DNA from 2 places in the Streptomyces sp. NPDC051636 genome. Region 1 is predicted to be linked to the other one. Evidence: predicted binding sites of a transcription regulator. Region 1 holds the regulator's gene; the other holds the start of a gene.
The links. Region 1 encodes HrcA, which represses chaperone genes, less so after heat shock. Its sites were predicted from a motif close to TTNGCACTCNGNNNNNCNGAGTGCNAA; they were not measured.
Positions count from the first base shown of each region.

Region 1 (7,267 bases):
AGCCCGTTGACGTGGAACCACTCCTTGCCGCCCACCTTGGCGGTGAGCTCTCCGCGCACGCACGCGCCGTCGACGGCCTTGGTGACCTTGCCGGTGACGGTGATCTTCCGTCCGTCGTCGGTCTGCCCCTGGCAGTCGACGGAGACGACGGTGGTCTCGCTGGGCGACGGCGCCTTCCCCGGCGTGTAGCCCTTGTTGCCGTAGTTGCCCGTGCAACTGAGCCAGCGCACGTTCACGTGCTGCTTCTCCAGCTCCGCGGTGGCGGTCCTGTCGGTCGTGTACGCGACCGACGCCGAGCTCAGACCACCCGGCTCGCACGCCACGACGCCGCCCACGGCCACGATCGCGAGCCCCGTCACGGCCACCGTCCGCGTCCCGCGGGGCCGATGCCGAATGTGCCTCAATGCCCCCATGCACGGCAGCGTGCCACCGTCGCGGGCTGGGCGGTAGGGCGCATATGGCCACTCGAGTGTTCGGGCGCCTCCCCATCGAGTGTCTCCCGGGTGCCTGATCCGAGCCCGTGCGCGGTGAACGCGGGATCGGGCGGCTCGTCGACGGGGAGGGGACCGTCCGCCGGTGGACCGTGCGGCACCGGCACGGGGACGGCGCGGGCCGCCGGGAGGTGCTTACGCTGTACCGGGACGGGGTCCGCACGCGGATCGTCTTCCGGGGCGGTGCGGGCCGGATCGTGCCGGACGGGCTGCTGCACCCGGGGTGCGTGGGCGACGGCAGCGGCGAGCCGCTGAACCTGCACCGGCCGGTGTCGTCCGCGCGTTCCTCGACGAGGCCCGGGAGCGTGAACTGCTCGCGGGCGCCGGGGATGCGGACGGCTGGGAGCTGTTCCGGGCGGTCGTCCTCAGGTGCGCAGCAGCAGCCACTCCTGGAGTTCCACCAGGTTGCCCTCCGGGTCCTTGAGGTGGGCGACGCGCATGCGCTCGGTCATGGCGGCCGGGCCGTGCAGGAGGGTGGCGCCGCGGTCGGTGATCTCCGCGCAGTAGGCGTCGAGGTCGTCGACGCGCAGGACCACCAGGGAGCGGTGGCCGGTCGCGCTGTCGCCCAGTTCGTCGAGCACCGCCGCCATCATGGAGCGGTCCTGCAGCGCGATCCCGGCGGAGCCGGTGGCGGGACTGAACTTCTCGTACGGTCCCTCGGTCGCCCCGGACTGCGGCTTCAGGCCGAGCACCTCGGCGTAGAAGCGGTAGCAGGCGGCGAAGTCGGTGACGAGCAGCCGGACTTGGGCGAGTTCCACGCTTTTCCCCAGCGGTCAGGACCAGCGTCCGGTACGGCCCAGGAGCAGGGCCACGGCCGCGGTTCCGGCGGTCGATGTACGCAGTACGGTACGCCCGAGCCGGTACGCCTTCGCGCCCGCCTCCTCGAACAGCGCCAGCTCCTCGGCTGCGACGCCCCCTTCGGGGCCGACGACCAGCACGATCTCGCCCTCGGTGGGGAGTTCGGCGGTGGCCAGCGGCTCGCTGGGGTAGTCGCGGTCCTCGTGCAGGACGGCGGCGAAGTCGGCTTTGGCGAGAAGCCGGGCAACCTGTCTGGTCGTCGCCGCGTCCGCGACGTCCGGGAAGCGGACCCGGCGGGACTGCTTGCCGGCCTCGCGGGCCGTCGACCGCCACTTCCCGAGGGCCTTCAGCCCCCGGTCGCCCCGCCACTGGGTGATGCAACGGGCGGCCGCCCACGGCACGATGGCGTCGACGCCGACCTCGGTCATGGTCTCGACGGCGAGCTCGCCGCGGTCGCCCTTGGGCAGGGCCTGGACGACGGTGATGCGGGGGGACTGCGCGGGCTCCTCCGAGACCGAGGGCATGTGGACGATCAGGCGGTCCTTGCCCTCGGTGCCGATCACTTCGCACACCGCGTAGTGCCCGGCGCCGTCGGTGAGGACGACCTCCTCACCGGGCTGCAGCCGCTTCACGGAGACCGCGTGGCGGCCTTCGGGGCCGTCCAGGACGTACCGGTGGCTCTCCGAGCGGAAGTGCTCGACGACGAAGACCGGCGCGGTCACTCGCCCCGACCCCCGCCCGACAACGCTGTCCGGGCCTCGGCGAGTTCGGCCGCGAGGACCTCCACCAGCCGCCCGGCCGGCAGGTCCCGCGCCATCCGGTGCCCCTGTCCGGCCCACAGCGCCATGCCCTGCGCGTCCCCGGCCTTGGCGGCGGCCTTGCGCAGCGGCGAGGTCAGGTGGTGGACCTCCGGATAGGCGGCGGGGGCGTACGGGCCGTGCTCGCGCATGAAGCGGTTGACCAGGCCGCGGGCCGGGCGGCCGGAGAACGCGCGGGTCAGCTCCGTACGGGCGAACAGCGGGTTGGTCAGCGCCTGCTTGTGCAGCGCGTTCGCGCCGGACTCGGGGGTGGCGAGGAACGCGGTGCCGAGCTGGGCCGCGCTCGCGCCCGCCGCCATGGCCGCGGCGATCTGGCTGCCGCGCATGATGCCGCCGGCGGCGACGATCGGGACGCCGACGGTCTCGCGGACCTGGGCGATCAGGGAGAGGAGGCCGATGCCGCTGCCGTCCGTCTCCGGGATGTCCCGGTGGGTGCCCTGGTGGCCGCCGGCCTCCACGCCCTGCGCGATGACCGCGTCGGCCCCGGCCCGCTCCACCGCGAGGGCCTCCTCGGCGGTGGTCGCGGTGACCAGGGTGAAGGTTCCGGCACGGCGCAGGGAGTCCAGCACGTCCCGGCTCGGCACGCCGAAGTGGAAGGAGACCACCGGCACCGGGTTGTCGAGCAGCACGGCGAGCTTGGCGTCGTAGCCGTCGTCCCGGCCGCTGTCCGGGTCGCCGAGCTCGGTCTCGTACCAGGCGGCCTCGCCGGACAGCTGGTGGGCGTAGACCTCGACCGCGCCGGACTCGGCGTACTCGGGCTGCGGCATGAACAGGTTCACGCCGAAAGGGCGGGCGGTCAGGCCCCGCAGCTGCTTGATCTCCTGGTACATGCCGTCGGCGGTCTTGTACCCGGCGGCGAGGAACCCGAGGCCGCCGGCCTCGGAGACGGCGGCGGCGAGCTGGGGGACGGAGACACCGCCCGCCATGGGAGCCTGCACGATCGGCTGAGGGAAGAGATCGGTCAGTGCGGAGGACATGACCGCATGTTGTCACGTCCTCCGAACAAGTCCGAATCCGGCCTTCCACCGGCATAGGCCAGGTGCATGGTCGGTGGTCAGGGACCGTCCCGCGTGGCCTCAACGCCCGTTGAACGCATCCTTCAACCGCGAGAAAAGACCCTGCTGCCCGGGCTGGAACTGTCCCTGCGGCCGCTCCTCGCCGCGCAGCTTGGCCAGCTCGCGCAGGAGGCGTTCCTGCTCGGGGTCGAGCTTGGTCGGGGTGGTGACCTCGACGTGGACGACGAGGTCGCCCCGGCCGCCGCCGCGCAGGTGGGTGACGCCCCGGTTGTGCAGGGGGATCGACTGGCCGGACTGGGTGCCCGGGCGGATGTCGACCTCCTCCATGCCGTCCAGCGTCTCCAGCGGCACCTTGGTGCCGAGGGCCGCCGCGGTCATCGGGAGGGTGACCGTGCAGTGCAGGTCGTCGCCGCGCCGCTGGAAGGTGGGGTGCGGCAGCTCGTGGATCTCGACGTAGAGGTCACCGGCCGGACCGCCGCCGGGGCCGACCTCGCCCTCGCCGGCGAGCTGGATGCGGGTGCCGTTGTCGACACCGGCCGGGATCTTCACGGTCAGGGTCCGCCGGGAGCGGACGCGGCCGTCGCCGGCGCACTCCGGGCAGGGGGTCGGCACGACCGTACCGAAGCCCTGGCACTGCGGGCACGGGCGCGAGGTCATGACCTGGCCCAGGAAGGACCGGGTGACCTGCGAGACCTCACCGCGGCCGCGGCACATGTCACACGTCTGGGCACTCGTGCCCGGCGCGGCGCCCTCACCGTTGCAGGTGTTGCAGACGATCGCCGTGTCAACCTGGATGTCCTTGGTCGTGCCGAAGGCCGCCTCGTCCAGCTCTACCTCGATGCGGATCATCGCGTCCTGGCCGCGCCGGGTGCGCGAGCGCGGGCCGCGCTGGGACGCCGTACCGAAGAAGGCGTCCATGATGTCGGAGAAGTTGCCGAATCCACCGGCCCCGAAGCCGCCCGCGCCGGCGCCGCCGGCCTGCGAGAGCGGGTCGCCGCCGAGGTCGTAGACCTGCTTCTTCTGCGGGTCCGACAGCACCTCGTAAGCGGCGTTGATCTCCTTGAACCGCTCCTGGGTCTTCGGATCCGGGTTGACGTCCGGGTGCAGCTCGCGCGCGAGCCGCCGGAAGGCCTTCTTGATCTCTTCCTGCGACGCGTCGCGGCGCACGCCGAGAACGGCGTAGTAGTCCGTGGCCACTTACGACTCCGCCAGGATCTGTCCGACGTACCGTGCCACTGCGCGTACCGCTCCCATCGTTCCCGGGTAGTCCATGCGGGTCGGTCCGACCACGCCGAGCTTGGCAACCGCCTCGCCGCCCGAACCGTAGCCGACCGACACCACCGACGTGGAGTTGAGCCCCTCATGGGCGTTCTCGTGACCGATCCGCACGGTCACGCCCGAATCCTTCGCCTCGCCCAGCAACTTGAGGAGCACGACCTGCTCCTCCAGCGCCTCGAGCACCGGCCGGATACTGAGGGGAAAGTCATGTCCGAAGCGGGTGAGATTGGCGGTGCCTCCGATCATCAACCGCTCCTCGTTCTCCTCGACGAGTGTCTCCAGCAGAGTGGAGAGCACGGTCGAGACCGTACCGCGATCCTCTGTGTCGAAGCCCTCCGGGAGGTCCTCGACCAGCCGCGGCACGTCCGTGAAGCGGCGGCCCGCGACCCGGCTGTTGAGCCGCGCGCGCAGGTCCGCCAGAGACGCTTCCCCGAAGGGAGCCGGGCAGTCGATCACCCGCTGCTCGACCCGGCCGGTGTCCGTGATCAGCACGAGCATCACGCGCGCGGGGGCGAGCGCGAGCAGCTCCACGTGCCGCACGGTCGAGCGGGTCAGCGAGGGGTACTGCACGACCGCGACCTGCCGGGTCAGCTGCGCGAGCAGCCGCACCGTACGGGCCACGACGTCGTCGAGGTCGACGGCGCCCTCCAGGAAGTTCTGGATCGCCCGCCGCTCGGGGGCGGTCATCGGCTTGACGCCCGCGAGCTTGTCGACGAACAGCCGGTAGCCCTTGTCGGTGGGGATGCGCCCCGCGCTGGTGTGCGGCTGGGCGATGTACCCCTCGTCCTCCAGAGCCGCCATGTCGTTGCGGACGGTGGCCGGGGAGACGCCGAGGTTGTGCCGCTCCGTGAGCGCCTTGGAGCCGACCGGCTCCTCGGTGCCCACGTAGTCCTGGACGATGGCGCGCAGCACCTGAAGCCTGCGTTCACTCAGCATCCGCGCACACCTCCAGAAAACTCGTCCCCACGGCCCTTCGGTCCTTCGCCTGGCACTCTGCGCGTGCGAGTGCCAGCATTCCCCGGCCCAGTGTACGGCTGTGGGGTACACCCCGGGCAAGGTCGGTACGTCCGCCGTGCCCCGGTGCGGTCGTCCCCGCTAGCGTCGCGGTATGACGGTGACTTGGGAAGAGCTGGGGTGGGAGCGGCTGGCCGCCGGGGTCGGGCGGTGCCGGCTGCCGGGCTGGGACTGCACGGCGGGACTGGTCCTGGGGGAGGGCACGGCGCTCGTGGTGGACGCCGGGTCGAGCCTCGCCGAGGGCGCCCGCCTGCGTGCGCGGGCGCAGGAACTGGCCGGCCGCCGTGTGACCCATCTCGCGCTCACCCACCCCCACTTCGACCACGTCTTCGGCGCGGCCGCCTTCGCGGGGGCGGAGGTCTTCGCGGCGGTGGGCATGGACGCGGTGCTCGCGTACGAGCGTGCGGAACTCCGCCTGGACGCCGTCCGCAACGGCCTGCCGGTGGCGGATGCGGACGAGGCGGTGGACGCCCTGCCCCTCCCCCGCCACCTGGTCTCCGGCGAGTGGACCCTCGACCTGGGCGGCGGCCGCCAGGCGCTGCTGGCGAACGTGGGCCCGGGTCACACCGCCCACGATCTCGCGGTCCTGGTCCCCGGCGAGCCCGAGGTGGTCTTCTGCGGCGACCTGGTCGAGGAGTCCGGCGAACCGCAGGCCGGCCCCGACGCCGTACCGTCCCACTGGCCCGCCGCCCTCGACCGGCTCCTCGACCTCGGCGGCGCGGACGCACTGTACGTGCCCGGTCACGGAGCGGTGGTCGACGCGGCCTTCGTCCGGGCGCAGCGGGACGCGCTGGCGGCGCGTTTCGGCGTGTCGCCCTGATGGCGGTGCGGCTTCTCCTATCGTCATCCGAATGCGCCAGTACTCCGCCGACCTGACCCCTCCCTGGAAGAAGCCGAAGCCCGTCCCTGAGGTCCCGGCGGAGCCCGGCCTGGTGGTGGAGGAGTCCGGCTCCGGCTTCTGCGGCGCGGTGATCCGCTGCGAGGCGGGCACGGTGACACTGGAGGACCGGTTCGGCAAGCACCGGGTGTTTCCGCTGGAGCCGCGCGGGTTCCTGCTGGAGGGCCGGGTGGTCACGCTCGTACGGCCGACCGGAAAGGCTGCTGCCCGCCCCGCCCGCACCGCCTCCGGCTCGGTCGCCGTCCCCGGCGCACGCGCGCGCGTGGCCCGCGCCGGGCGCATCTACGTCGAGGGCCGGCACGACGCGGAACTGGTCGAGAAGGTGTGGGGCGACGATCTGCGCATCGAGGGCGTGGTCGTGGAGTACCTGGAGGGCGTGGACGACCTGCCGTCGATCGTCGCGGAGTTCGGGCCGGGTCCGGACGCCCGCCTGGGGGTGCTCGTGGACCACCTGGTGCCGGGCACCAAGGAGTGGCGGATCGCGGAGTCGGTGACCAGCGAACACGCCCTCGTGGTCGGCCACCCGTACATCGACATCTGGGAGGCGGTGAAGCCGTCCTCGCTGGGGATCGAGGCGTGGCCCCGGATTCCGCGCGGTCAGGACTGGAAGACGGGGGTGTGCCGGGCGCTGGGATGGCCGGAGAACACGGGGGCGGCCTGGCAGGGGATTCTGGGGCGGGTGCGGTCGTACAAGGACCTGGAGCCGGAGTTGCTGGGGCGGGTGGAGGAGTTGATCGACTTCGTTACGGCGCATCCGTAAGAGGCGGCAGCGTGCCGAACGTGCTCGTGTCCAAGTCGATACCCACGAACGGCAGCGGCACCGGGTCGCCGAACTTCCGCGTCCGCTTCGACTGATAGTCCGCTGACCTACCGCTACCGACCGGCTCCGTGAGCACCAGACATCTGGCGTCGAAGGGATCGATGATCAGATACACGGGCACCCCGCCCGCGGCA
Region 1 covers NZ_JBITDA010000026.1:32,882-40,148, reverse strand. The annotation lists gene ACIBBH_RS33485 (hypothetical protein) at 1-413, opposite strand, end outside; gene ACIBBH_RS33480 (VOC family protein) at 857-1,249, opposite strand; gene ACIBBH_RS33475 (16S rRNA (uracil(1498)-N(3))-methyltransferase) at 1,265-2,011, opposite strand; gene ACIBBH_RS33470 (nitronate monooxygenase) at 2,008-3,084, opposite strand; gene dnaJ (molecular chaperone DnaJ) at 3,184-4,320, opposite strand; gene hrcA (heat-inducible transcriptional repressor HrcA) at 4,321-5,337, opposite strand; gene ACIBBH_RS33455 (MBL fold metallo-hydrolase) at 5,510-6,235, shown strand; gene ACIBBH_RS33450 (DUF3097 domain-containing protein) at 6,267-7,073, shown strand; gene ACIBBH_RS33445 (Uma2 family endonuclease) at 7,057-7,267, opposite strand, start outside.

Region 2 (7,267 bases), on a different contig from region 1:
TCGACCGGTACGCGAAGGAGGGCGACCCGGAGGCCATCGCCTTCCCGCGCGGCCTGACCGGCCCGCGCGACCCGGCGTACGACTTCTCCTTCTCCGGCCTCAAGACGGCCGTGGCCCGCTGGATCGAGGCCCGGCGGGCGGCCGGCGAGGAGGTTCCGGTGCGGGACGTCGCCGCCTCCTTCCAGGAGGCCGTGGTGGACGTGCTGACCCGCAAGGCCGTACGGGCCTGCAAGGACGAGGGCGTCGACCACCTGATGATCGGCGGCGGCGTGGCCGCCAACTCCCGGCTGCGCGCCCTCGCCCAGGACCGCTGCGAGGCGGCCGGCATCCGGCTGCGCGTCCCGCGCCCCAAACTGTGCACGGACAACGGCGCGATGGTGGCCGCGCTGGGCGCCGAGATGGTGGCGCGGGGGCGTTCCGCGTCCAGCTGGGACCTGTCGGCGGACTCCTCCCTGCCGGTGACGGACCCGCACGTCCCCGGGCACGACCACGTCCACGAGGTCAGCAAGGAGAACCTGTACCCGTGACGGTCGCCCTGATGTGGGAGGCCCGGGCGGCGGCGGGCCGTGGCGAGGAACTGCTGGCCTGGGCCCGGGCGCAGGAGCTGCCGCGCCGGCCCCTGCGCCGGGAGACCTTCCGGGCCCCGCAGGACCGCGTCCTCGTCATCACGTGGTGGGACGCGGGGTACGACGCCGAGCTGCCCGAGCTCCCGGAGCCGGACGGCGAGCTGGTCACGCGGGCGGTGCACAGGTGGCGGTTCGAATCGGTGGGTGAGCAGGCCTGAGGTGCGTCGGGTTCCGCCCTCCACAACTATCACTTGCTCCCCAGCGTCCGCGGCGACCTGCTCGCGCCGCCTGGGCCGTACGACACAGGCGCGCGCGGAGTTCGAACGGGCGGCGGGGCCGGCGCGGAACGAGCGGGAGCGGGAGTTGCTGTCGCGGCGGGCGAGGGAAGTGGCTGAGGCGCAGCCGGAATCCGGGCCTACGTGATCGTCGCCGACTTCGCGAGCAGGTGTCACCCCGAGGGATGGCCGATCAGCATCGTCGGCGCGCCCGCGACCCGAGTGAGGAACACCGTGGCCGAGTTGGGTCCCTGAGGCCTGACCTTCCTCCGCAACTCCTCCGGTTCCACCGCCGACCCCCGCTTCTTCACCGTCAGGATGCCGACCTCGCGCTCCCTCAGCAGGGCCTTCAACCGCTTGACGTTGAAGGGGAGCTGATCGGTGATCTCGTAGGCGGAGGCGTAGGCGGTCGCCCGCAGCTCGTCCGCCGTGACGTACGCGATGGTCGCGTCCAGCAGCCCGCCGTTGACCTCCTCCGCGACCTCGGCCACCAGATGCGCCCGGATGACGGCGCCGTCGGGCTCGTACAAGTACCGCCCCACGGGCCGGACTCCGGGATCCGGCAGCCCGCGCGAGAGAAGTGACCGCGGCCCTGGCAGCAGGGTGGCCCGCACCGCCCCCGGCTGCCCGGTCCCGAACCACAGCACCGCCTCCTTCACGTCCCCGCCGTCGGAGATCCACTCCGCCTCGGCCCGCGCGGGAACCGCCTCGTGCGGAATGCCGGGCGCGATCTTCAGGGCGGCCACGCGGGAGGCGGAGGCCACCTCCACCGCCCAGGACAGGGGCGGAGAGTACGCCTCGGGGTCGAAGATCCGCCCGCGGCCGCCCCGCCGGGCGGGGTCGACGAACACCGCGTCGTACCCGGCGGTCTCCACCTCCGTGACATCCGCTTCCCGCACCTCGATGAGCCCCGCCAGCCCCAGCGCCTCCGCGTTCGCCCGGGCCACCGCCGCCGTCAGCGGGTCGCGGTCCACGGCGAGCACGCGGATGCCGGCGCGGGCCAGCGCGATCGCGTCGCCGCCGATGCCGCAGCACAGGTCGGCGACGGAGGTCACCCCGAGGTCCTTGAGCCGGCCGGCCCGGTAGGTCGCCACGCTGGTCCGGGTCGACTGCTCGACCCCGTGGGGCGTGAAGAACATCCGCTCCGCGTCCTCGGCCCCGAACTTCGCCGTCGCCCGCTGCCGCAGCAGGGCCTGGCCGAGGGCGGCCGAGACCAGGTCGGCGGGGTGGTCGCGGCGCAGACGGGTGGCGACGGCGAGTTCGTCGGCCGGGGCCGTGCCGCGCACCTCGTCGAGGAGGGCGCGGCCCTCGGGGGTGAGCAGGGAGCGGAAGGGGAGCAGGTCGTTCACCGGGTCATTGTGGGCCAGTCGGTGGATGGTGCGCCTCCGGCGGCGGTGTCACGCCCGGTCCGGGGCCGGGGCTCTGCGAAGATCCGGCACCATGCGAGTAGTAGTACAAAATGACAAAAGTAAGGACAAATGCAGAGTGTGGTGGAGGAGAGCCGCAGTCCGGGGCGGGCTGGCCGCGCTCGCCGTGGGCGCCGTCGTCTCCGGCTGTACGGTGCCGGGCGCGGAGCCGGAGGTCCGGCCGGCCCCTGGCCAGCAGCGCCTCCAGGGGCCCGCCGAGGCCCTGGACTCCTACGCCTCCCGGCTGCGTGCCTCCCGCGCCGCCCTGGCCGCCGCCGCCGAACGCTGGGGCCTGGACCGGGTGCCCCTGACACCCCCGCCGCCCCCGGCCCGCAAGCCGAGGATCACCGCCCGCGACGGTTTCGAGGTCGACGGCCAGGAGGAACTGGACCTGCCCCCGGTCTTCACCACCATCCCCACCAAGCAGAAGGTCGTCTTCCTCACCATCGACGACGGCGCCGAGAAGGACCCGGCGTTCCTGCGCATGATGAGCGACCTGAAGATCCCCTATACCGCGTTCCTCAGCAACTACCTGGTCGAGGACGACTACGGCTACTTCCGGAAGATGCAGGCCAGGGGCATCACCCTCAACAACCACACCCTCACCCACCCCTATCTGCCGGGCCTGTCCTACGAGGAGCAGAAGGACGAGATCTGCGGCATGCAGCGGATCATGCGCAAGCAGTTCGGCAAGCGCCCGGCCGTCTTCCGCCCGCCCTACGGCAACTACAACCGCGACACCCTTGTCGCCGCCAAGTCCTGCGGCATCCAGTACGCGCCCATCTGGGACGAGGAGGTCTTCGTCGACCACTGGGAGTACCGGGAGGACGACCAGAGCCTGCACCCCGGCGACATCGTCCTCTCCCACTTCCGGGGACGGGACGACTGGAACGGCACGATGCCCGACATGGTCCGCCGGTTCCTGGACAAGGTCACCCGCGAGGGGTACGCGGTGGCCCGCCTGGAGGACTACCTGTGAGGCGGCGGTGGCGGCGACCCCGGGCACTGACCGCCGCCGCTCTCACCGGGGCCGCGCTCCTCCTCACCGGCTGCGCCCAGTCCGTCGACCCCATCGAACGGCTCGGCGAGAAGGCGGCCCAGCGGGTACGGCAGCACGCGCCCGCCCGTGACCTCGCATACCGCCACTGGGGCCTGCGCGCTCCCCTCGCCCCGGCCCCCAACCCCCCGGCCCGCCCGCTGGCCCGCCCCCTGGCGCCCGGGACGGCGGGCCCGCCCCTGCCCCCGGTCGTGGACCGCGTCGCCACCCGCGACAAGGTCGTCTTCCTCACCTACGACGACGGCGCCGAGAAGGACCCGCACTTCGTCGACCTGGTCCGCGACCTGCGCCTGCCGGTCAGCATGTTCCTCACCGACAGCGTCGTCGGCCCCGGCTACGGCCACTTCGCCCGCCTCCGCTCGGTCGGCGCCGGCGTCCAGAACCACACCCTCGACCACCCCGCCATGGCCGGACTGCCCTATGCCGGCCAGCGCGCCGAAATCTGCGGCCAGCAGGAGAAACTCAGAGCCCGCTTCGGCATCCGCCCCCGCCTCTTCCGCCCGCCCTACGGCATGTACGACACCACGACCCTGCGCGCCGCCGCCGACTGCGGAGTCTCGGCGGTGGTCCTCTGGCGCGTGTCCTCGACGACCGGCGCCCTCACCTACGCCAGGGGCGACCACCACCTCCGCCCCGGCGACATCATCCAGGTGGGCCCCGACGAGTCCACCGGCCCCACCCTCAAGGAACGCACCCTCCGGCTCTTGCGCCGGGTACAGGCGGAGGGCCTGACGGTGGGCCGTTTGGAGGACTACCTCTGACGGCACCCACCGGCGTCGGAGGCCGGGGCCGCTGCCGTCCGCTTGGGCTGGTGCCGGTCGGCCGGTCCGGCGGGCCCATCCGGTGTTCGAGGCGGAGGCCGATGCCGTCGCTCAGCCCCTCCAGCCCGTCCGGCGGTTGAGGACGAGGCCGTTCAGGCCGAAGCGGGGGTCCGGGGGCGCAGCCCCCAGCAGGCGGCCTCTGCCACCCGGGCAACCAACCCGCACACACGCACGACAAAAGGCTCCCCGCCGCTGACGCGCCGCACGGTAATTGGCACTCCGCTTGACCGAGTGCTAACCGCAGTCATAGTCTCGGCTCTGGCACTCCCCCCTGGAGAGTGCCAAACAAGCGACGGGCAGGTCCGGCACCCGCGACGACGGATCGACCTGGTCGCCACCTCAGACAGTTAACCCCGTGAGATCTCCGAAGGGGGAGGTCGGATCGTGACGACCGCCAGCTCCAAGGTTGCCATCAAGCCGCTCGAGGACCGCATCGTGGTCCAGCCGCTGGACGCCGAGCAGACCACGGCCTCTGGCCTGGTCATCCCGGACACCGCCAAGGAGAAGCCCCAGGAGGGCGTCGTCCTGGCCGTGGGCCCGGGCCGCTTCGAGGACGGTAACCGTCTTCCGCTCGACGTCTCTGTCGGCGACGTCGTGCTGTACAGCAAGTACGGCGGCACCGAGGTGAAGTACAACGGCGAGGAGTACCTCGTCCTCTCGGCTCGCGACGTGCTCGCGATCATCGAGAAGTAGTTCACCCCGAAACATCTGCTGTGAGCTGCGCCCCTGGCCCCCGCGACCAATAACAAGCCGGGCGCCCGGGGCGCAGTTTCTTTTCACCTAGATTTCCGAGAGGGCTCACGCTCCCATGGCGAAGATCCTGAAGTTCGACGAGGACGCCCGTCGCGCCCTCGAGCGCGGCGTCAACAAGCTCGCCGACACGGTCAAGGTGACGATCGGCCCCAAGGGCCGCAACGTCGTCATCGACAAGAAGTTCGGCGCCCCGACCATCACCAACGACGGTGTCACCATCGCCCGTGAGGTCGAGATCGAGGACCCGTACGAGAACCTCGGCGCCCAGCTGGTGAAGGAGGTGGCGACCAAGACCAACGACATCGCGGGTGACGGTACGACCACCGCCACCGTGCTGGCCCAGGCGCTCGTCCGTGAGGGCCTGAAGAACGTCGCCGCCGGCGCTTCTCCGGCCGCCCTGAAGAAGGGCATCGACGCCGCGGTCAAGGCCGTCTCGGACGACCTGCTCGCCTCGGCCCGGCCGATCGACGAGAAGTCCGACATCGCCGCCGTCGCCGCGCTGTCCGCCCAGGACCAGCAGGTCGGCGAGCTCATCGCCGAGGCGATGGACAAGGTCGGCAAGGACGGTGTCATCACCGTCGAGGAGTCCAACACCTTCGGTCTGGAGCTGGACTTCACCGAGGGCATGGCCTTCGACAAGGGCTACCTGTCGCCGTACTTCGTGACGGACCAGGAGCGCATGGAGGCCGTCCTGGAGGACCCGTACATCCTCATCAACCAGGGCAAGATCTCCGCGATCGCCGACATGCTCCCGCTCCTCGAGAAGATCATCCAGGCGAACTCCTCGAAGCCGCTGCTGATCATCGCCGAGGACGTCGAGGGCGAGGCCCTCTCCACCCTGGTCGTCAACAAGATCCGCGGCACCTTCAACGCGGTCGCCGTCAAGGCCCCCGGCTTCGGTGACCGCCGCAAGGCGATGCTGCAGGACATGGCGGTCCTCACCGGCGCCACGGTCATCTCCGAGGAGGTCGGCCTCAAGCTCGACCAGGTCGGCCTGGACGTGCTCGGCTCCGCCCGCCGCGTCACCGTCACCAAGGACGACACCACGATCGTCGACGGTGCCGGCAACTCCGCGGACGTGCAGGGCCGCGTCGCGCAGATCAAGGCCGAGATCGAGAACACCGACTCCGACTGGGACCGCGAGAAGCTCCAGGAGCGCCTCGCGAAGCTGGCCGGCGGCGTGTGCGTGATCAAGGTCGGCGCCGCCACCGAGGTGGAGCTGAAGGAGAAGAAGCACCGCCTGGAGGACGCCATCTCCGCGACCCGCGCCGCGGTCGAGGAGGGCATCGTCTCCGGTGGTGGCTCCGCGCTGGTGCACGCCGCCAAGGTCCTCGAGGGCAACCTCGACAAGACCGGCGACGAGGCCACCGGTGTCGCCGTCGTCCGCCGCGCGGTCGTCGAGCCGCTGCGCTGGATCGCCGAGAACGCCGGCCTGGAGGGCTACGTCATCACCTCCAAGGTCGCCGAGCTCGACAAGGGCCAGGGCTTCAACGCCGCCACCGGCGAGTACGGCGACCTGATCAAGGCCGGCGTCATCGACCCGGTGAAGGTCACCCGCTCCGCCCTGGAGAACGCCGCCTCCATCGCCTCCCTCCTGCTGACGACCGAGACCCTGGTCGTCGAGAAGAAGGAAGAGGAAGAGCCGGCCGCCGCGGGCCACGGCCACGGGCACGCCCACTGACGTACGCCGGTAAGTGGTGAGTGAAGGCCCGGCACCCCCTCGGGGGTGCCGGGCCTTCGCCCAAGGGATCCGGCAAAACGGACACCCTCGCTGTGGAACGCCTGTGCGGCAAGATGGGGGCATGATCCGTGCTGCGCGAATTTTGCCGCTGTTAGTCATCCTCCCCGCGCTGGTTACCGGCTGCGGTACCGAGAAGGCGGGTGCCGGAACCGCGGGCTCCACGTCCCCCACTCCGGACACGTCCGAACTAGACGCCCGTGTCCGGGCGTTGGGCGTGGCACCCGAACTCGTCTACGTCACCCGGGTATCCGGATTCACTCCCGCCCAGCAGTCCGTCGGAGTGAACGGGGATGACGGTTTCTCCGTCTCCTACTGGTCGAAGGACGGCGGCGTCCTCCACCTCTACGTCGACGGAGGCGCGGTGGCCGCCGCTGCCTGCCCGAAGCAGGAGGAGTGCGCGGAACCGGAGAAGGGTCAGAAGGTGCACATCAGCGGCGAGAACGTCTCCCGCAAGGTCCTGCGCGAGGCGGCCCACGCCGTTCACCGCCCCTCCGCCACGGAGCTTGCCGCGCTGCTGCCGTCACCAGCGCCGACGCCGACCGAGCCGGTTCGGCGGGGGGACCTTCCCTCGTACGGGGACGGCGCACCCGACAACAGCGTGGGGGAGGGCGGTTAGGGCCGGGACCGTCGATGAACTGCGGTGCTTCA
Region 2 covers NZ_JBITDA010000031.1:37,216-44,482, forward strand. The annotation lists gene tsaD (tRNA (adenosine(37)-N6)-threonylcarbamoyltransferase complex transferase subunit TsaD) at 1-527, shown strand, start outside; gene ACIBBH_RS36095 (hypothetical protein) at 524-784, shown strand; partial or broken gene ACIBBH_RS36100 (hypothetical protein) at 800-989, shown strand; gene ACIBBH_RS36105 (methyltransferase domain-containing protein) at 1,015-2,190, opposite strand; gene ACIBBH_RS36110 (polysaccharide deacetylase family protein) at 2,282-3,226, shown strand; gene ACIBBH_RS36115 (polysaccharide deacetylase family protein) at 3,223-4,065, shown strand; gene groES (co-chaperone GroES) at 4,510-4,818, shown strand; gene groL (chaperonin GroEL) at 4,934-6,559, shown strand; gene ACIBBH_RS36130 (hypothetical protein) at 6,834-7,235, shown strand; partial or broken gene ACIBBH_RS36135 (DUF397 domain-containing protein) at 7,123-7,267, shown strand, end outside.
Region 2: a site for HrcA is predicted at 4,337-4,363, ahead of groES (co-chaperone GroES). Genes of this name have one in related genera too.